DNA from 3 places in the Bacillus sp. FSL H8-0534 genome. Region 1 is predicted to be linked to each of the others. Evidence: riboswitches for the same ligand, from Rfam matches in the RefSeq annotation. Region 1 holds a riboswitch; each other region holds the start of a gene.
The links. Region 1 has a riboswitch for lysine ahead of MHH71_RS01100 (amino acid permease). Riboswitches for the same ligand answer to the same signal wherever they lie in the genome.

Region 1 (6,935 bases):
AGGTAGCATTCCAGGGTTTCTTACTTTTGCTGGAGGTACAATTGGAGGCAAGCATACGTTGGCCGTCAATTTAAACAGCATGGGTAAAGCTAACAGTCCTGACCCTTTTAAAAATATTTTACTTGCTGAATTTAGCAAGTAGGCAAAAAAGGAAAACAGGATGAATTTTTTCATAGTTTTTATAGTTGAAAATATACCTTTCTGGTTCAAAAACCCCCAACTTACTCTAAAAAATAATTTTTTGGGTTTTTGGAATTACGGTGGCACTTCAATGCTATTAAGCTAATAAAACAAAATCTTCCCTAAAATGAAAAAATACGTCATCCGTTCCTATTGGAGTGCCCCCTGAGAAAGAAACAATAAAAAACACCTCTCTAAATCGTAAGTATCAGTTATGATTTTAATGGAGGTGTTTTTCGTATTATGGATACAATTTCGCTTTAGCTTGATTGACATGGGGTACCGCCACACATCCATCAACTTAAGAATTTTATAACACACCCAAAACGAAAAAATGTACATTTTTTTGTTTTGGGACACTTGCTTTTCTTATCTTGATAGTGATGTGGTGAAACCCTTTAATTGTAATCATCATTTTGATAATCGTTATCTAAGCTGAGCGCTCTTCCATTTGGACGATATTCTATGTGAAAGGTATTATGTTATTACTTGTACTGAGGCTCTTCTTGTTCAATTTGCTGAAGACGAGGATTTAAAGATTCAATAATTTCTTGAGTTTGTTGTGCTGCACCTTTATATAATTGTTTTGCTTCCTGGTTATCAGTATCAAGAACAAATCCTTCTAGGCATGCTTGAGCACTCTTTAATCCAGCGATAGTTTGTTTAAGTTTAGTGCTTACTGTCATGTAGTATTTCCTCCTTGTAAATGTACTTCAAAATATAGAATGCCTATTTTGTTATCATAGTACGATTTCCAATTTTCGGTGTATAACGAATTACAGGAATTATTAATGGTTGCATAACCATTTAACGATGCAACCCTAGATTCTCTATGTTTTGGGTAACTTTGCAACAGAACCGTTTATATGCTCCCATCCCAAGTGGTGAAATATGTTCTAGTAATTCCTCATTGAAATCATACTTACTCTTTAATACTTCTATAGTCTTACTCAAATAAACGATATTCCATAAAGTCTTGATGGCGATGGGCGGGACCCCAATTAAAGTTTTTTAAACCTAATTGGACTTACCATTAAGAGAGCGAGGATTAATGTAATCCATGCATTGCTATATGAAAACAATCCCATACCAGCCAATGGTAATCCTGCAGCTGGAATAGGTAATCCCTTAAAATATCCAATGGTTGGTTTAACACTAAATTTTGCTAATCTTAAAGCACCCATCGTTGGGAAAAGGATAAATGCCAAAGAAGTTAAAATAGATGGTGTTGCTATCGAATGAAATAAAAGTGCAGGAGCAACTCCGAAACTAACAATATCAGCTAAGGAATCCAACTCTACACCAAACTCACTGTTCACTTTTAATTTTCTCGCAATCCTTCCATCAAGAAGATCTAAAACAGCTGAAAAGAAAATGAAAATGGAGGCTGCTTCCAAATAGTCACTCATATTCATGGTAATTGAAAAAACACCGCACAATAAATTTCCGATCGTAAATAAATTGGGTACAGCTTTTACTATCTGATTGAACAAGGTTGTCCCCCCTAAGTTGATCAAACTTCACATTTATGTAGCATTTTCTATATATTCTTCCGTTATTCTTAAAAATATATGACCACTGTACGCTAAGTAAATTTCGACAAGAGAAAGGCCGATTTCCTGTACGTTATGTTGGTTTATAAAAATGTTTGATCATGGGTAAGTCTATTACTGTTGATTTACCTAATATAAAAAGCCTGTTTTTGAAAAAAGATTGATCAAAACAGGCTCTAAAATAGAAAAGGGGAAAGAGGAGAGAGGTGAAAACTTGAAAAGTGTAATTTGATGTAAGGTTCTCAGTTTATGAATATAGAATGCAGTAATCCCCTTATTAAAAGTAATTTTGATTATATTGTAATTATGATGCATGAAATTATTTTAGTGTAAACAAAGAAAAGGTAGCTCCTGCTGCAAGGTACCTTTTCCAAGGGATATAACTCATTATCTAAACGATCGATGGTCATTTTATTGAGAAATAAATCAATTACTTAACAATAAAAGGAAAATGATTGTAACAAGCGAATGAGATTTAAGAAGAATTTACCGATATATGAACTTTCTTCTATTACATTAGTTTAAGGAGGACTATAAAAATGTCTGATCTCTATTCTCGTCTTTCCAAAAATGATGCCGCTGTTCTTCTAGTGGATCATCAAACTGGTCTTATTTCCAGCCTAGTGCGTGATTATGGTGTTGATGAATTTAAGAACAATGTTTTGGCTCTTGCTAATACCGCTAAGTTTTTTGATTTACCAGTTATTTTAACAACAAGCTTTGAAAGCGGACCGAACGGCCCACTAATGCATGAATTGGTTGAGCTCTTTCCTGGTGCGCCAAAAATAGCTCGGCCTGGACAAATTAATGCATGGGACAATGAAGAATTTGTTAAAGCCATCGAAGCAACAGGTAAAAAGCAACTAATTATCGCAGGGGTTGTTACTGATGTTTGTGTTGCGTTCCCAGCACTATCTGCTGTAAACGCAGGATATGAGGTATTCGTTGTAACTGATGCATCAGGGACTTTTAGTAAACAAGTTGCAGATGCTGCCCTTATGCGTATGGCTCATGGAGGAGTCCAATTAATGAACTGGTTTAGCGTTGCAGCAGAATTACATCGTGACTGGCGAAATGACGTTGAAGGTTTTGGAGCTTTACTTGCTAAACATCTGCCTAGTTATCAAAATATCATGGAAAGCTATATGAGAGCTCAAAGAGAGCTTAGCAAGTAAAATGACTTAATTAATAGTTGTACTGTTTCATTTTTTTCGTTTTGGGGAGCAACCAATTTCTTAACTTGATGGTGATGTATGGTGACCCCTATTAGGCTTGATAAAAATAAAGAATGCCCTTGCTTCAGTCAAGAAACAAGGGCATTCTTCATTTTTTAATTGATAATCCATATACAAGTGTTTCGCTAGGAGTCGTAATACTAAAACCTGTCATTTTATAATCAAGCTTTAATGTATTTCCTATATAGTCTTTTGTAAAATCATCCGTTTGAATAATAAGTTGCTCATCTTCATAAGCGATTTCATTTGGATTATACTCATCGAAAATTAAATCAACATCAACAAATATACTACAAGAATTTGTCATTGTACCTCTAATACGTATGATGTTTTTGTTATTTGCGTTTAATTTATGTAATACGGCTTTTGCCCCATCAGTTACGCGAATGTTCATGGAATCCCAACCTTTGTTTATAGTTCTTATTCTATTATTGCAAAAACATTAGAAATAGGGAAGTAAAGGGTTTCAATGAATGATAAACGTATAGGGATTACGATTTGAAAAGTAAGGATGGAACCGTAAATGTTTGTGTTAAGCATAACTCATCATCACTTATTTTCTCAACTTCTTGATACTTTATCACATTCTTTTGGTAGAACTTTTTCTAAAAGTTCACCGCTGTTTTATTGTTTTTTAATTGCATTACATAATAGGTTCCTTTGTGCTGTTTTAAAAGTTCTAAAATTGCTTGATCTGCTATCCTTTTTCCGCGGTACGCTTTTAATATGAAAAGATCGTTAATGCAGCAGTCTGTTTCAGGTGCTGTGAATGGTGGTTTCGCGAATAGAAGAAACCCGACATATTTTTCTTCATATGTAATGAAATAAGGAGAAAGCTCATCTCGGTTACAAATAAGTTCAAAAGCATCAAATTCAAAAAATCCATTTTCATTTGGATGAAGGGTAGGGGAGAATTCGGATAAATCATGTAAATATAGAGCATAAAAATTCTTTAATATTTTAAGTTGTTCAGTGGAGACAATTTCTAACGCGACGTTCATTTTAATCCCACCCTTTTTTTAATAATTCCTCTATGCAGTAAACCATTCGACATAAAGAAAACATATCCTTTGAATGTGAAGGATTCATTCCAATAAAAAAGGCCAGCAAACATGATTGATGTTTGCTGGCCTTTTATCACTTAAAGTTCACATTTATCAAGAGGAATTACTTTTGTTTTCTTTGTAAATTTATATCCTAACCACATCGCAAGGAAGAGAGGTAAGCCGATATAGGAAACAAGTACACCATTCCAATCGATAGACTCGCCTATAAATGCTCCGTAATTTTGTCCTAAAATGACAATGACACAAAGTGCAAATGCGAAGATTGGACCAAATGGGAACCATTTTGCTTTATACGGTAAATCATTTAAATCTTTTCCTTGTGCAATATATGCTTTTCGGAAACGATAATGACTAATAGCAATTCCGACCCATGCAATAAATCCAGACATTCCAGATGCATTTAATAACCAAATATATACAACACCGTCGCCGAATAAGGAAGCTAGGAAAGCGGCACAGCCAACTACTGAAGTTGCGATTAACGCGTTAACAGGTACGCCGCGGCTATTTAATTTACCTAAAAATTTCGGTGCTTTTCCTTGTCTTGCTAAATCCCAAAGCATACGAGCTGATGCGTACATACCTGAGTTACCAGCAGATAAAACTGCAGTTAAAATAACTGCGTTCATAACAGAAGCGGCAAATGCAACTCCTGCTTTTTCAAATACAAGTGTAAATGGACTTACTGTTACATCGCTAGCTGCAAGACTTTCAGTTGTATACGGAATTAATAAACCGATAACAAGTATTGCAAAGATGTAGAATAATAGAATACGCCAAAAGATTGAGCGAATTGCTTTTGGAATGCTACGCTCTGGATCGGCAGTTTCACCAGCAGCTACACCTAATAATTCAGTTCCTTGGAATGAAAAACCAGCAGCCATAAATACACCGATAATTGCCATAATACCACCGTTAAATGGTGCATCTGCAACAGTAAAGTTTTTAAATCCAACAGGTTCGCCACCCATAATACCAAAAATCATCATAAATCCAACGATTAAAAAGATAATAACAGTAGCTACTTTAATAAGTGCGAACCAATATTCCGCTTCACCAAACCCTTTAACAGATAAGTAATTTAAAAGAAACATAATGACTAAACAAAGGCCACTCCAAATAAGGGAAGGTGTATTTGGGAACCAAAACTTCATAATTAATGTTACGGCTGCAAGTTCAGCGGCAATGGTAATTGCCCAGTTATACCAATAATTCCAGCCGAGTGCAAATCCAAGTGATGGATCGACAAATTTTGTCGCGTATGTGCTAAAAGATCCAGTGACAGGCATGTAAGCTGCTAATTCAGCTAAACTTGTCATTAAGAAGTAAACCATAATTCCGATTGCCGCATATGCGATGAGAGCTCCGCCAGGCCCTGCTGTGTGAATGACACCACCACTTGCAAGAAATAGTCCGGTACCGATTGTACCGCCGAGAGAAATCATCGTAAGGTGACGAGATTTTAACCCGCGTCTTAATTCACCTTGTCCTTGTGTAGATTGTTTTGTAGAGGTAGCTTGATTCGTTGCGCTATTCATGTTCAACACTCCTTTTCTTGTAAGATTAGGAAGGAACGGGGAGAAAAATACAAAAAACCGCCAAAGGAATTTGGCGGAACGTTTCACAAATAACCACCCCATCATACCCTTCCGTTAAGATAGCACCCCACGTTTACACGGTACTTTGTAAACGTGACAGTTCTGTTCCTGTTTGGAGACAGCCCCAGCTCGTACTTCCAGAGAAGAAATACAAACTTCGGCAGCATTTCCTTTCAAACGGAGTCATTGACATTCTCTGTGTCTAATCCGTTCTACTAATAAAAGCCGCAACCTCTACCTCATCGGATTGATGAGGATTTATTTATTGCTGTGATTTTTAATATATGGCAATTGTAATTAGTTTCTGAAAATATTGCAAGGGATTTTTGTAGGAAAATATCAAAAAAAATCGGTTATTGTATAGGAAACGTTTCAAAATTCCACCCGAACCTACGTGATATGTAAAAAAATGAAGAAAAAATTGTTATACAAATGTTTCGCAAAAAGATATGGAAAATCCTCTAAAATTAAAAGAAAATTCAGAAAAATAAATTCGACATTGATTATAAGCAAAATAAAGAGTGCTAAAGAGATTAAAAAAGGTAAGCAAACTTATCATTTGCTTACCGTAGTATTTCACACCACTTTATAATTATTTCTGTTTTAAGGCAAAACTCGTTTTTGTCCAGTCGTATATCCAACGTTTTGTTTTGTAAGCTGGGAGTGATTTCTAACCGAAATGAAAAGTGCAATGATAACGACAAGACCCGCTGCAATATAGGAAAGGTTAATAATTGTTGGATCCACTTTAAATGATGTAAGCAGTGTCCGGATATTTGTAAAAATAATCAGTCCACCAACGAGTACCCCAAGTAAATGTGAAGGTACAATTCGTACTAACCATGCAGCGATTGGAGCGGCGATAATGCCGCCGAGCATAAGAGCAAATACCCAAAACCAGCTTACTTGTTCCCAGCCTAATGAAATGAAAAATCCAATAGTTGCAGCTAATGAGACAGGAAACTCACTCGTATCAACGGAACCAATGACTTTTCTTGCTTCATTTCCACGTGCGAGAAGTACGGGTGTAGTGATAGGTCCCCAGCCACCTCCACCAGTTGAATCAACAAATCCCGCAAACAATCCGAGTGGTATAAGTTGCTTACCAGACATACGTTTATTTGATTGGACAATTTGTTTTTGAATAATAAATCGTAATAAAATATAGACACCTAAAGTAAATAAAAAGATAGAAATGTACGGTTTAATTAAATCACCCGGTAAATTGCTTAAAAAACAAGCACCAACAAAAGCACCAATTGCACCTGGTAATGTTAGTCTGGAAACAGTGTATTTATCAAC
Region 2 (6,935 bases), 1.1 Mb from region 1:
ATTCTCTATTTCTCGTAATCTATTTGTTAAATGTTCTATATTTAGAAAGACGTCTTTATATAAGCGATAAGGGCCTTTTAATTTTCCTGTTTTTTTATTGTACATTTGTTTCGTACTTTCTGGGGTTACATAAGAGCCTTCTGCTAGATGGTTAATCCATGAAATTATTCGAAATAAAGGTTTCCCGATATGCCATCCATATAAAATAGCGCCTAAAATAAGAGTACATACAAAGAGGCAAAAAACGATAAGAGCTTCCGTGTCTTTGTTCTCTTTGCTTATTCCGATAAGAGGTAGTATGCCTTCCATGAAGATGGCCATGAAAATCCCCATAAAAAAAGTACCGATAAATAAACTACGAATAAAATGAAAGCCTAGTCGGAAACCAATTTTCATTTTTGTTGCTCCTTAGTATGCGGGATAAATTTATAGCCAATTCCTCTCAAATTAACAATGTATGTAGGGGATTTAGGATCTTCTTCTATTTTTTTACGTAATTTAGAAATATGCATGACTACTGTTTTATCATCACCCATAGAAGTAAGTCCCCACACTTGTTCATATAATTGCTCAGCTGTAAAAATCCGATTTGGATGTGTGCATAAGAAAGTAAGTAATTCTAGTTCTTTAGCAGTGCAATGTACAGATTTTCCGTTTACTGTTATCAGTCCCTCGCTTGGATATAGAGAAAAGGATTCAAAATGTAAGTTTGAATGTTCTGCTTGGCGGTTATTTAGCAGCATACTTTGTCCGCGTAATTGTACGTTAATTCGAGCAGCTACTTCTAAAGGATTAAATGGTTTTGTTATGTAATCATCCCCACCAATTCCGAGGCCTGTTAATTTATCTAAGTCACTAGAGCGCGCTGTCACAAATAGAATAGGGGTATTTGTATAGTTTCGTATTTGTCTACATAATTCGAAGCCGTCTATATCTGGTAGCATAACATCGAGTAAGATAATATCGAATGGATGATTTTTAACTAAGTTTAACGTCTCACTTCCGTTTAGAGCGGTTGTTACATGAATAAAATTTTCTTTCTTTAAGGTTAGTACCAACATATCTAGTATACCTTGCTCGTCATCTACTAAAAGAATATTTTCTGTTCTCATTATGTATCCGCCTTTACATGTTTTTTGTCTCATTAAAATGATTTGGAAAATATTTCACATGTAATAGTGTAACATAATACTATTTTGCTAGATAAAAAAATAACAACAAAGAAATATTCCTTGTTGTTATTTTTGAAAATGAAATTAATTCATTTGTACCATCGGTTCAATTTTTGCCATAAAAGATTGATGAAGAGCTTCTACACCATCTACTAAATGTAGGCGATCAATGACAACAGATACTTTAATTTCAGATGTACTTACCATTTTAATATGAATATTTTCGTCTTTTAATGTAGAGAACATGTCAGCGGCAACACCTGGATTGGATACCATGCCGGATCCAACAATTGATACTTTTGCTAGATGATTTTCATATTCTACAGATCTATAGTGAAGTGCTTCTTGATTTTGTTCTAATACTTCTAATGTTTCTCTTAAGTCACCCGAATGAATAGAGAAGGATAGATGTACAGTACCTTCATTTGTAATACTTTGAATAATAATATCAACATTAATGTGAGCGGTAGCCAACGTAGAGAAAACAGTTGAAAGTGCTCCTTGTTCTAATCCTTTAATTGTTACGCGTGTAATATTATCTTCAAATGCAATACCTTTTACGATTGATTGTTGTTCCATGTTACATTCTCCCCTTACAATTGTTCCGTTTTCTTGTTCCATACTTGAACGAACTTCTAAAACTACGTTATGATTTTTCGCGAATTCAACAGCACGTGGATGCAGTACACCAGCACCAAGATTTGCGAGCTCTAACATTTCATCATAAGAAATTTCATCTAATTTATATGCGTCTTTTACAACGCGTGGATCAGTCGTGTATACACCTGTTACGTCTGTGTAAATATCACATTTTTTCGCTTTCAGCGCAGCTGCTAATGCAACAGCAGTTGTATCAGAACCACCGCGGCCTAGTGTGGTAATTTCGTTCTCTTTACTTAGTCCTTGGAAGCCAGCAACGATTACAATTGTTCCTTCTTGTAAAAGGGATTGAATACGTTCAGTATTAATATCAGAGATTCTTGCACTTCCATGTACAGATTCAGTCGTAATACCAGCTTGCCACCCAGTTAGTGAAATAGCGTCGTATCCTTTTGCTTGCAGCGCCATTGTTAATAAAGAAATGGTAACTTGTTCGCCAGTTGTTAAAAGCATGTCCATTTCACGTTTACTCGGATTTTCGGTAATAGCAGTAGCAAGTGCGACAAGCTCATCTGTGCTTTTTCCCATTGCAGATACAACTGTAACAACACCGTTCCCTCGTTCATATTCTTCAATAATTAAATTTGCTACATGTTGAATGCGCTGAATACTTCCGACAGAAGTACCACCGAATTTTTGAACAATCGTTTCCATTACAAATTCCTTCTTTCATCCATTTTTATTAATTAATCAGGAAAGGTGTAAAAAACATATAAGAGAGATGTATAAGTCCCTAAATATTCCTGTAGTTACCGGAAAGAAAAACAAAAAAACACCATCTCAAATAGGGGAGGATGGTGCTGTTACAGGAAAAGGGAAACAGAAAAAGGAGCTAATAAAAAAACCGCCAAAAAAGAATATCATATAAAGCATGATACCTCTTTTTTGTAGATAGCTCTTCATATATACACGTCTGTACATATGACAGTTCTGTTTCTATTCGAAAACAGCCCCAATTAATAAATGCAGAGAAATTTATTAATTTCGGCAACACTTCCTTTTTTCTAAATTCATCGACATCTCTGTGTCTCCTTTAGAATACTTATAAGCGTTGCAACCTCTATCTCACGTTTTGGGCGAGAGTGTTTGGTTTATAAAGTTGTTTGGTAACATTTGTTTTATAATAATTAAAATATTTTAGGAAATCAAGTGCTTTGTTAATATTTTGAAAATTAAGTCTCTTTGTGTAATGAAAGAATTATTTGAAAAATATAGATAGAATCGAATTTTACGTATACATTAGTGATATAGAGGGAGTGGAGGGAGAGAGGATGAAGAGGCAGAAACCGATTTATGTTCAAACAGAAATGGTAACATCAATGGATGAATTATGGAAGTATACGCAAGATCCGATGTTACATACAGAGTGGGATGCTCGCTTTACTGAAATATCATATTTAGAGAAACAAGATGATGAACCACAACGTTTTTTATACAAAACAAAAATCGGTTTTGGGCTTGAAATAGTTGGTGAAGGGGAATCGGTAGGGGAATTCCAAAAGGAAACAGGAGAAAGAATATCTTCGCTAAAATTTTGGACAGACAATAGACTTTCATTGATACAAATAGGAAGAGGCTATTGGAAATATACACCGAATGGAGAAATGATTTGCTTTGAAACGCAGTATGATTATGAGACGAGATTTGGTGGTGTAGGGAGGATTATAGATTCATATGTATTTCGGCCGCTATTAGGATGGGCGACAGCATGGAGCTTTGATGCTTTAAAATTATGGTTAGAAAAAGGGTTGCATCCTCGCTTGTTAATAAGAAAATCGATTACGTATTGGCTTATTTGTTTTTTACTTTCTTTTGTATGGATGTATCAAGGGCTTATGCCAAAAGTATTATTTAATCACCCAGAAGAGGTACAGATGCTTTCTGTACTTATTGGTTCAAACGAAAATAGCATTCTTTCGCTTAAAATAATTGGTTTTTTAGAAATAGGATTCGGGATCATATGGTTGTTGCCGTTTCAAAAACAGAAGTTATTGCTGCTGCACATTATTATTTTAATTGGTCTAACCATAGTAGCAGGATTCACAAATATTTTGAGTTTTATCCAACCATTTAACCCCATTGCCTTAAATTTTATATTAATTGGATTATCAATTATTGGGTATATGAACAGTAGTGATTTACCAAGAGCGAAAAATTGTAAGAGAAAAAGAAGGGGGTAAATGCGTGGCTAGCATCTATGAAGTATTATTAGGAGAATCTTATCAGCAGCTACACCCGAAATTACAAAAACGTTATGCAATTACGGAAAACAATAGTTTTATAGGTGAAGGGAAAATGGATGAAATTGATGAAGGATCGTTTCTTGTCAAAATGCTTTTAAGAGTTGCATCTAAGTTTCGCATGTTCTTTTCAGAAAGAGGAAAAGAAGTACCGTTTACAATACATAATATTGCTGAAGAGGATGCGAAAGGAAATGTTTTTGTAAGGTGGAATCGGATGTTTCGATTTGATAACAAAAAACGTTATTTCAATGCCGTTATGTACCTGAATACAAAACAGAATGAAATTATTGATTACTTTGGTGAACCGTATTTGCTCGTATCAACACTTGCCTTTTATGTTGATGAAGAAGGAGCAATGCATATCTCATCAAAAAAACAATGGTTTTACATACTTGGGAAGAAAATACCACTACCCAAATTTTTATATGGAGAGGCGAAAGTTATAGAGAGCTATGATGATGTATTAAACTGTTACAAAATTCATGTTCAAGTGCGAAATCCATTATTTGGCCCGCTTTTCTCATATAAGGGAACGTTTGTAGAAAGGGATCAGACTAGATGAAAAATATAATTCTTGGCCTTATTTGTTATATGGTTTTTATTATATTGGAATGGCCGAAATTAAATCCCGTTGAATGTATCATAGTGTTATCTGTTTTTTTATTTATACCAATGTCATTATGCATTGTTGATAAGGAAAAAAGAGATGGATCACAGGTTTTATTTTATAAACTTGTATTGTTACTTTATCCGGTTGCTGCAATCAGTGCGATGCTTGCCTTCATAACAGATTATTTTTTATTTGCAGTGATTTGGTTTATATATACAGGCATTATTGCATTATTCGGCGTAAGTAGGTTACTAGAAAGAGGATGGAAGCCGTTAGAAGAGATGGCAATTGATAGCGGATTTATTTATTTGTTTTTAGGTGGTTTTTGGTTCTTTGCCTCTGTAGCAAATATATCCATTATGCAGTTTAGTTCAGATATTGTTTTGCTTACAGCAGCTCACTTTCATTATTCAGCCTTTTTACTACCCTTATCTGTAGGTTTACTTGGGAGAAAGCAACAAAAGAAAAGTAAACTATATAAATTTATCACGGTTATTATTGTTATTTCACCGATGACAGTAGCGATTGGTATTACTTATTCAAGAACATTCGAGTTCTTCGCGGTATTAATTTATCTCATCTCACTTTATGCTTATGGTGTTTATGTATGGAAAACAAAATTCACTTCGATAATTGCAAAAATCCTTCTTATCATTTCATCGAGTACACTTATGATAACGATTTTATTTTCGTTAGTATACTCATATGGGAACTTTAAGCAAGTTATGACGATCACAATTACGCAAATGGTTTGGATTCATGGTGTTGTGAATGGAATTGGTGTAACATTGCCTGCTTTTATTGGCTGGATGATTGAAAAGAATGTGCCAGCTTACATTCATTATGGAAAACCGATGAGTCGTATCAAAGGGAAGATGAAAGTGGGGGAAACGCTTTTCTTGCAACAGGATTTCATAAAGAAGAAAGAGTATACAGGTCTTGTAGAGCAAATGAGTGATTTTCATAGTATGGGGTTTGATGAAAGAAAAGTATCTCCACTTATCATTGATTTTTATGAGCATACGAAAAATTATCAATTAAAAGCAAACATTAAGTGGTCTCGTTGGTTTCGGCCCTTTGCCTTTCTCTATGAAAAAATAAGTAGACATATACAGCAAATTCATTTAGGAATGGGAAATAGATGGGAAGCTATGTATGGTAATATCATTGCGGTAAAAGGTGAACGAGATGGTAGAGAAGATGTGAGGGCATGGATTCGAAAAAATGAGCAGGATGAAACGATCTTTGTAGCTCTTTATTCACAGCATACATATAGAGGAGATACATATATGAATATTGCTTTGCCGCTACCATTTTCTAATATGACGGGTATTTTAAAATTACGTAATGATAACAAAGATCTTATCATTACTAGTCAGTTAAGAGAGAGTACAAAAGGAGACGAAGGGATTTATTTACATACCCCTTTCTTTACGATTCGATTACCGTTAGCTGAGACTTTTACGATAAAAGAAAAAACTGATCAGATTTTGACAGCGCACCATCAAATGTGGGTGTTTGGTGTGAGGTTTTTAGAGATTGATTATGAGATTGAGAGAACGGAAGGGAGATGTCGTTGAAATTTTTTTTGATATATCTAAAAACTAAATTATTAGAAAAGAAAGAAAAAATAAATGTTATAATAAAAGGAAAAAGAAGGAAGATATTTAGAGGAAGGGGATACATATGCAAGGAGAAATACAGACAAAAAATAAGGGGAGTTATGTAAGTAATTTATTGTTACCTGTTACAAAATCACGGCAGTTTACTTTCTTATGGATTGGTCAGCTGCTTTCTGTACTTGGAAGCTCGGTTACAATGGTAATTCTTCCAGTAGTAGTATATACATTAACAGGTTCAACGGTGGTTATGGGGATGACGATGGCTATGTATATGCTTCCGAATATTCTTGTTTTACCGTTTTCTGGGTTAATCGTTGATCGCATGAATCGAGTTAAATTAATGTTATTTACTGATATTGTTCGATGCATAGTGATGATAACACTTGCGACACTTATTTTTACAGACACTTTAACAATCAATATTCTATATGTATTAGTAGCAGTATATGGACTAATGGAAGGCCTGTTTCAACCGGCATATGCAGCGGTGCGAGCAAGGGTTTTCGTGCCAGAAATTCGGAATGCAGCTAACGCATTAACGCAAATGAGTAATCAAGGCGTTCGTTTAATAGGCCCAGCGCTTGGCGGGCTTATTGTTTCAGTTGCATCGGCTGGAATCGGGTTTGGG
Region 3 (6,935 bases), 2.1 Mb from region 1:
ATGGATAAAATGCAAAGCCAATTACAAATAAGCCGATTCCAAGAAGGAATGTTTTTATATCTGAGGAGCCAGTTTTAATGACCCACAGTGCATAGCAAAGTGCAATGACTGCGATAATACCATCCATAATCCTTGAACCGGGTTCGTTTTTATACGTTTCACCAGTTGCAACGAGTTTTAATTGGAAGATTGGTGAAACGAGATAAGGGATTAAGTAAGCTAAGGTTGAGACAGTAATAACGAATGTATAGGCCTCAGCAATGGTCCCTGATAACGTTGAGAAAAGGAAGACTTGCGACATAATATTTGTCAGTCTTAGTGAATAAATTGGACTTCCTTTTTTGTTTGTTTTTGCAAAGAAGGAAGGGAAGAATCCTTCTTTCGCCGCTTGATAAGGTACTTCTGAGCTTAATAAAATCCAGCCTAAGATAGAGCCGAATAGGGAAGTAAGAGCAAGTAGTGCCATCAATTTCCCACCGCCGTGGCCCATTGCAGCATTTAATGCATCGGCTAATGGACGTTCAGAAGTTTGAAGTTTATCAATGTGCAGAACACCCATTGTTAAAATGGTAATTCCTAAATAAATGGCAACTGTTAGTAATAAGCCAGCTACAGTTGCATGCTTTACTGTTTTTGGCGATTTCGCACGGTTTGATAAAAGAACAGCTGATTCAATACCGATAAATGCCCAAAGTGTTGTAAGAGCGGCTAAATTCACTTGTGAAAGTAGTCCATGTGACACGCCTTCTTTATCAATCACTGGTGTGTACCATTGTCCAAATTTAGAAGCTTGAAATGCAAACAAAGTAACAACGATAAATAGAAGGAATCCAGTTACCTTTGTTGTTGTTGCTAGGAAGTTTAATTTCCCGGCTCCGTTTACACCGTTTGTTAAAATCATATGTGTTCCCCATAGTAAGCATGAACAGATGCAAAATGTAATCAGTTTTCCAACTTCCACATCGAAAGAGCCGATTGAAAATAAGATACGTGTATCTTTCATAATCGGGAAGAAGAGTGATAAATAACCTGCAAAAGATGTAATAATAGCAACATTACTTGCCCAGTTTGCGACCCAGTAGCCCCAAACTATGCTGAAACCAGCCATTTTTTTCTTTTTTGGTGATGAGAATAAAGCATATGCATGACTTTGTGGTCCTGTTGTTAAGTCAGGACGACGAATTGCCAAATTACCGAAAACAAGAGCTAGCATTAAAACACCAAACCCTGTTGTTAACCAAGCTAATGTAACACCGAGTGGGCTTGCTGTTTGTGCTAATGTACTAGGCACCATGAAAATACCAGCGCCAACCATATTGCCGACAACAAATGCTGTCAGTACCCAAAAACCCCATTTTTTTTGTTGCATAAAAAATACCTCCAAAGTTAGTATAACCAAGTCAAGCGAGGAGATATGTATGTCTTCCAAAAAGGAAAGAAAGGTAAGCTTCATACAAAACAAAAAAAGCACGTGTAATTGTCGCTACGTGCTTTCTATCTTATAGGAAACCCACGACATACCTCTCGATAGCTCTCCACAAACAAGTTGTTTGTGACAGTTCTGCACTTATTAAATAGCAGACCCAGCAAGAATGCACAGTGGGCATTTCTTACTTCGGCAACCATTCCTTTCCCATTCATTCATCGATGCCACTACATCTCCTGAAATGATACTCTTAATGACTGCAACCTCTACCTCACCGAGATACGAATGAGGATTTATGTATTAAATTAACATAATCAAGGGTAACAAATGAATTTTTATACGTCAATGGATATAGCAATAATCAGACTATAGTGAACAATTTGTCATTAAAAGAAGAGGGATTTTTTTAGAAATAGGCTCTGTTAATCTGTGTGTTAACCTAATGAAGCAAATATTTTTGATATTTTGTCTCACTTGAGTCTAGAAAAACAACATAGTTATTCTGTAACTTTACTTGAGAATGTGATGGATTGGTTAATGAGAGAAGAGAAAGCGGGCTCATTGTAGCTCTTTTTTCTGTGCTGAAATATTACCATATAACAGAGCCTAGGAATAAAAAAAGAAGCTAAGTCTACAACCGTAGATTAGCTTCTAACACGAAATATTATACTAAGTTTAATACAGTTACTTTTTCACGTGTCATAGACTCAAGGCTCTTACGAATACCTTGTGCTCCCATACCAGAACCCTTCACACCGATGAATGGGAAGTGGTCAGGACCACGCTCTGTACGTCCGTTAATTTGAACGGAACCAGTATCGATTTTGTTTGCAATTGCAAATGCTTTATTAATGTCTTTTGTGAAGACACTTGCTTGTAAGCCGAAATCTGATTTGTTCGCAATTTCAATTGCTTGTTCATCAGAAGAAACACGGATGATTGGAAGGATTGGGCCGAATGGCTCTTCCCAAGCAACTTTCATATCTTCTGTTACATTGTCAATTAATGTTGGGTAGATTAAGTTGCGCTCGCGTTTGTTACCAATTACGATTGTAGCGCCTTTTTCTACTGCATCGTCAACTAATCCTTGAACGAAATCAGCAGATTTATCGTCGATTAATGGCACGATTGTACTGTCTTGTTCTGGAGAACCAACAGTTAATTCAGCCACTTGATCTTTTAATAAGCTAACAAGCTCGTCCGCTACATTTTCATGTACAAGCACGCGCTTGATTGCAGTACAGCGTTGACCTGAGTATGAGAATGCGCCACTAACGATATGTTTTGCTGCTTCTTGTAAGTCAGCATCTTCACGTACGATACCAGGGTCTTTACCGCCAAGTTCTAATACAAGCGGAATCATAGCAGCTTTTTTCGCTAAGTGAGCACCTGTGTGTGTACCACCTGTGAACGATACCATATTTACGCCAGGATGTTCTACTAAGTAGTCGCCGATAACAGAACCGCGTCCTGTTGCTACGTTTACAAGTCCTTTTGGAAGACCTGCTTTATGAAGAGCTTCAACCATTTTAATACCGCTAATTGCGCCTTGTGTTGCTGGTTTAAAGATAACAGCGTTCCCCATAATAAGAGCTGGTGCAAGTTTTGCAGCAGATAAGTTTACAGGGTAGTTAAATGGTGCGATTGCTAAAACAACACCACGTGGTGCACGTTGAATGATTGCAAGCTTGGATTTAGATCCACCAGGGAAGCTATCGCCCATCATGCTTTCGCCATGCATGTGTAATGCTTCATCTACAGTATAACGAATTAAATCAGCTGTACGAACAACTTCTTTTTTCGCATCTTTATAACCTTTACCGACTTCTTTCATCACGATATCGGCAATTTCATCTTGCATATTTACGAGCTCATCAGCCCATTTATATAAATATTTTGCACGATCTTGAAGAGAAGCTTCAGCCCATTCTTTTTGAGCTTGTTGTGCTGATTTAATTGCTTCGTCAACCTCTTCACGAGTAATTGCTTGTACTTTACCAATTACTTCGTGTAAGTATGGTGATGGAATATCAATTGTTTGCCCAGAAGAGCTTTCTCTCCATTCACCGTCTAAATAAAATTTGTACGTATTGCTAGTTGTCATGATTTGTCCTCCTAAAATAGCAACTTGTAAGAGTGAGTATATGGTGATTGTAGGGGGTTTGAGAACATTTTTCAAACAAAATGTTTATGGAAACGATTTCTTATGTGATTTTTATTTTGTATGCCCTTTCTTAAAGGGGTTTACCTTATTTGTAAGTGAAATATAGGATTATCTATAATAATATCGATAGATAATTTTTTCGAGTATCGAGGTGGTATTGTACATCTTTTATTTTTGGTGATAAAAGTTTATTTTGTAAAATAATGAAAAAACAATTGACAGAAAAGTTGATAAAGTTATAAAATTAAAAATGGAAAATAAATGAAGGGGGTGCGCGTAATGATTGTAATGGTAAATATGACTGGCTTAGTTGGATTACATGGTGGGAAACATTCATATCATTACGCAACCCGTACGGAAAGATAGTGCTTTTTTGTTTTTTCAAAAAGCGTACGTTGCGTATTTCGTAACGTACGCTTTTATGCGTTTTTGCGCATATCGTCAAGCGGCGGTATGCGTTTTTTTGTCTCTATTTTGGTTGTTTCCATACTTTGTATGGTTTCGATAAAGTGAAACTTCCATCCGTAAGGGGGATTTATCTCCCACGGATGGTTAGTTGAACCAATCGGGCATTTACGGGCAGTTATCCCCTTATCTATCGTTCTCATTTCTTGCTGAATCTTGAGGTGGGGATTTTACTGCCCGCAAATAGCGGGGTGGAAAAATATGGAAGGTGAGAAGTTATGGTGAAACAGTACAATTGGTACGGTGTAAAAGCAGGGGCTTTTGATAGTGGATAACAGAAATAGACTGAAACAAAATCGAGAAGGGAGAGATTTCATTGTTTTCAGTATTACAAAAGTTAACATGGTTTTTTAAAGAACATTGGAAGAGGTATAGCATAGCAATTGGAGTGCTTCTAATTGTAAATGTAATAGAGGTAATTCCTCCGAAAGTAATTGGATTAACAATTGATCATATAAAAGTAGGTTCTTTAACAAACGAAGTGATTATACAGTATGTTTGGATTTTATTTGGGGCGGCAGTTGGTGGGTATGTACTCACCTACGTATGGCAGCACCAATTATTTGGCGGTGCATTCGTGCTTGAAAAAACGATGCGTTCAAAATTTATGGGGCACTTGTTGAAAATGACGCCGACCTTTTATCACAAAAATCGTACTGGTGATTTAATGGCGAGAGCGACAAATGATTTAAAGGCGATTGCTATGACTGCTGGTTTTGGGATTTTGACACTTGTTGATTCTAGTTTATATATGCTCACAATTGTTTTTATGATGGGATTTTCAATCAGTTGGCAACTTACAATTGCGGCACTTCTTCCCTTGCCGATTATGGCATATGCGATGAATATATATGGGAAAAAGTTACATGAACGCTTTACGATTGCTCAAGATGCTTTTGGAGATATGAATGATAAAGTACTTGAATCGATTGCAGGCGTGCGTGTTATCCGTGCATATGTACAGGAAAAAGCTGATGAGCAAAGATTTCATCAATTAGGAACAGACGTATATGAAAAAAATATGAAAGTAGCAAGAATTGATGCACTGTTTCAGCCGACGGTTAAGATGCTAGTTGGTCTTAGTTATTTAATTGGTCTTGTATATGGAGCGTTTTTAGTGTTCCAATCGAAGGTTACTCTTGGTGAACTTGTGTCTTTTAACGTTTATCTTGGGATGATGATTTGGCCAATGTTTGCGATTGGTGAATTAATAAATGTCATGCAGCGCGGAAATGCTTCGCTAGATCGTGTCAATGAAACGTTAGCGTATGAGCCTGACGTGAAGAACGTGAAAAAGCCGACGCGTGTACACGAGCCAGAGTATATCGACTTTGATAAAGTTTCCTTTTCGTATCCTGCTTCACCTGAGCTTAATTTGAAAAATGTTTCTTTTTCATTAAAGCAAGGGGAAACGCTTGGTATTGTTGGGAAAACAGGAAGTGGTAAAACGACTCTTGTTCGCCAACTCCTTCGTCAGTATCCACTTGGAGAAGGGGATATTACGGTGTCGAATGTTACGCTTGATGAAATTTCAACCGAAAACGTACGAGGCTGGATTGGATATGTACCACAAGAGCATATTCTATTTTCAAAAACAGCACGAGAAAATATTTTATTTGGGAACAGAGAAGCAAATGAGGAGGAGCTTCAAAAAGCAATTGAAATTGCAGCATTTAAAAAAGATCTGGAGTTTCTTCCAGAAGGATTAGAGACGCTTGTTGGAGAAAAAGGTGTTTCTCTATCTGGTGGACAAAAACAACGGATTTCGATTGCGCGGGCTGTGATTCAAAATCCGGAAATTTTAATTTTAGATGATTCATTATCGGCTGTGGATGCTCGAACAGAAGCAGCGATTATTGAAAATATACGGAGAGAAAGAAGCGGAAAAACAACAATTATAACAACGCACCGCCTGTCAGCTGTGCAGCATGCTGATTGGATTCTCGTTATGGATAATGGTGAAATTATCGAAGAGGGAACACATGATAGGCTCGTTTTGAATGGTGACTGGTATGCGGAGCAGTTTGAAAGACAGCAGGGCGAAAACGTAGAGGGTGAGGTGAAAATATGAGTGTTGGAAAACGGTTATTTCAATACGCTATGAAAGTAAAGGGAACCATTTTTGTGGCACTGGCAATGTTATTTATTTTCGTTATTGCAGAGCTTGCAGGCCCATTTGTAGCAAAGACAATGATTGATGATCATATTGTCGGTATTGAGAAACCATGGCATGAAACAGTGCAAGGGGACGATGCCGTACTTTATAACGGAGCTTGGTATAAGCGAAGCGACCGCTTTGAACAAGGTGAACAAAAAGGAAAAGAAGTTCGTATTATACAAGTTGGTTTCACTTATTATTTTGTACCTAATAAGGTTGCTGCAGAGGGAACACGTTCTGTAAAGGGAGATATTATTACAGTTCAAAGTGGAAAAGCAGCGCAAGTGTATAAAGCAAAAATGTTAACAACCAAAGAAGTGTATTCGTTTTATGAACCTGAGATGAAACGATTACTTTTACTTGGCGGAGGATATTTTGCACTATTGTTAGTTGTATCTTTATTTGTATATGGTAAACAGTTTTTCTTACAGAAAGCATCTAATAAAATCATTCAAATTATGCGTGAAGATGTCTTTTCTCATATTCAAACATTACCGATTCGTTATTTCGACTATTTACCAGCAGGGAAAATTGTATCGCGTGTAACGAATGATACGGAGGCCATTCGGGAGTTATATGTAACAGTTTTAGCGACATTTGTTTCTAGTTTTATTTATATTATCGGAATCTTTATTGCTTTATTTTTACTTGATATGAAATTAGCGCTGTTATGTTTAATTATCGTACCAATTTTAATTGTTTGGGCTGTTGTATATAGAAAA

Region 2: linked by a shared signal. The riboswitch ahead of MHH71_RS06720 (aspartate kinase) and the one ahead of MHH71_RS01100 (amino acid permease) in region 1 are both predicted to bind lysine.
Region 3: linked by a shared signal. The riboswitch ahead of MHH71_RS11655 (amino acid permease) and the one ahead of MHH71_RS01100 (amino acid permease) in region 1 are both predicted to bind lysine.

What each region holds. Positions count from the first base shown of each region.
Region 1 covers NZ_JBBOUC010000001.1:183,659-190,593, forward strand. The annotation lists gene MHH71_RS01070 (serine hydrolase domain-containing protein) at 1-142, shown strand, start outside; gene MHH71_RS01075 (DUF1657 domain-containing protein) at 666-866, opposite strand; partial or broken gene MHH71_RS30480 (Tn3 family transposase) at 1,041-1,155, opposite strand; gene pssA (CDP-diacylglycerol--serine O-phosphatidyltransferase) at 1,182-1,673, opposite strand; gene ycaC (isochorismate family cysteine hydrolase YcaC) at 2,273-2,908, shown strand; gene MHH71_RS01090 (iron-sulfur cluster biosynthesis family protein) at 3,057-3,362, opposite strand; gene MHH71_RS01095 (GNAT family N-acetyltransferase) at 3,574-3,969, opposite strand; gene MHH71_RS01100 (amino acid permease) at 4,110-5,573, opposite strand; lysine riboswitch at 5,686-5,878, opposite strand; gene MHH71_RS01105 (sulfite exporter TauE/SafE family protein) at 6,237-6,935, opposite strand, start outside.
Region 2 covers NZ_JBBOUC010000001.1:1,294,615-1,301,549, reverse strand. The annotation lists gene MHH71_RS06730 (sensor histidine kinase) at 1-396, opposite strand, end outside; gene MHH71_RS06725 (response regulator transcription factor) at 393-1,112, opposite strand; gene MHH71_RS06720 (aspartate kinase) at 1,257-2,486, opposite strand; lysine riboswitch at 2,717-2,903, opposite strand; gene MHH71_RS06715 (DoxX-like family protein) at 3,104-4,012, shown strand; gene MHH71_RS06710 (DUF4166 domain-containing protein) at 4,017-4,637, shown strand; gene MHH71_RS06705 (YndJ family protein) at 4,634-6,265, shown strand; gene MHH71_RS06700 (MFS transporter) at 6,372-6,935, shown strand, end outside.
Region 3 covers NZ_JBBOUC010000001.1:2,263,875-2,270,809, reverse strand. The annotation lists gene MHH71_RS11655 (amino acid permease) at 1-1,369, opposite strand, end outside; lysine riboswitch at 1,521-1,703, opposite strand; gene MHH71_RS11650 (NADP-dependent glyceraldehyde-3-phosphate dehydrogenase) at 2,091-3,530, opposite strand; gene MHH71_RS11645 (ABC transporter ATP-binding protein) at 4,372-6,126, shown strand; gene MHH71_RS11640 (ABC transporter ATP-binding protein) at 6,123-6,935, shown strand, end outside.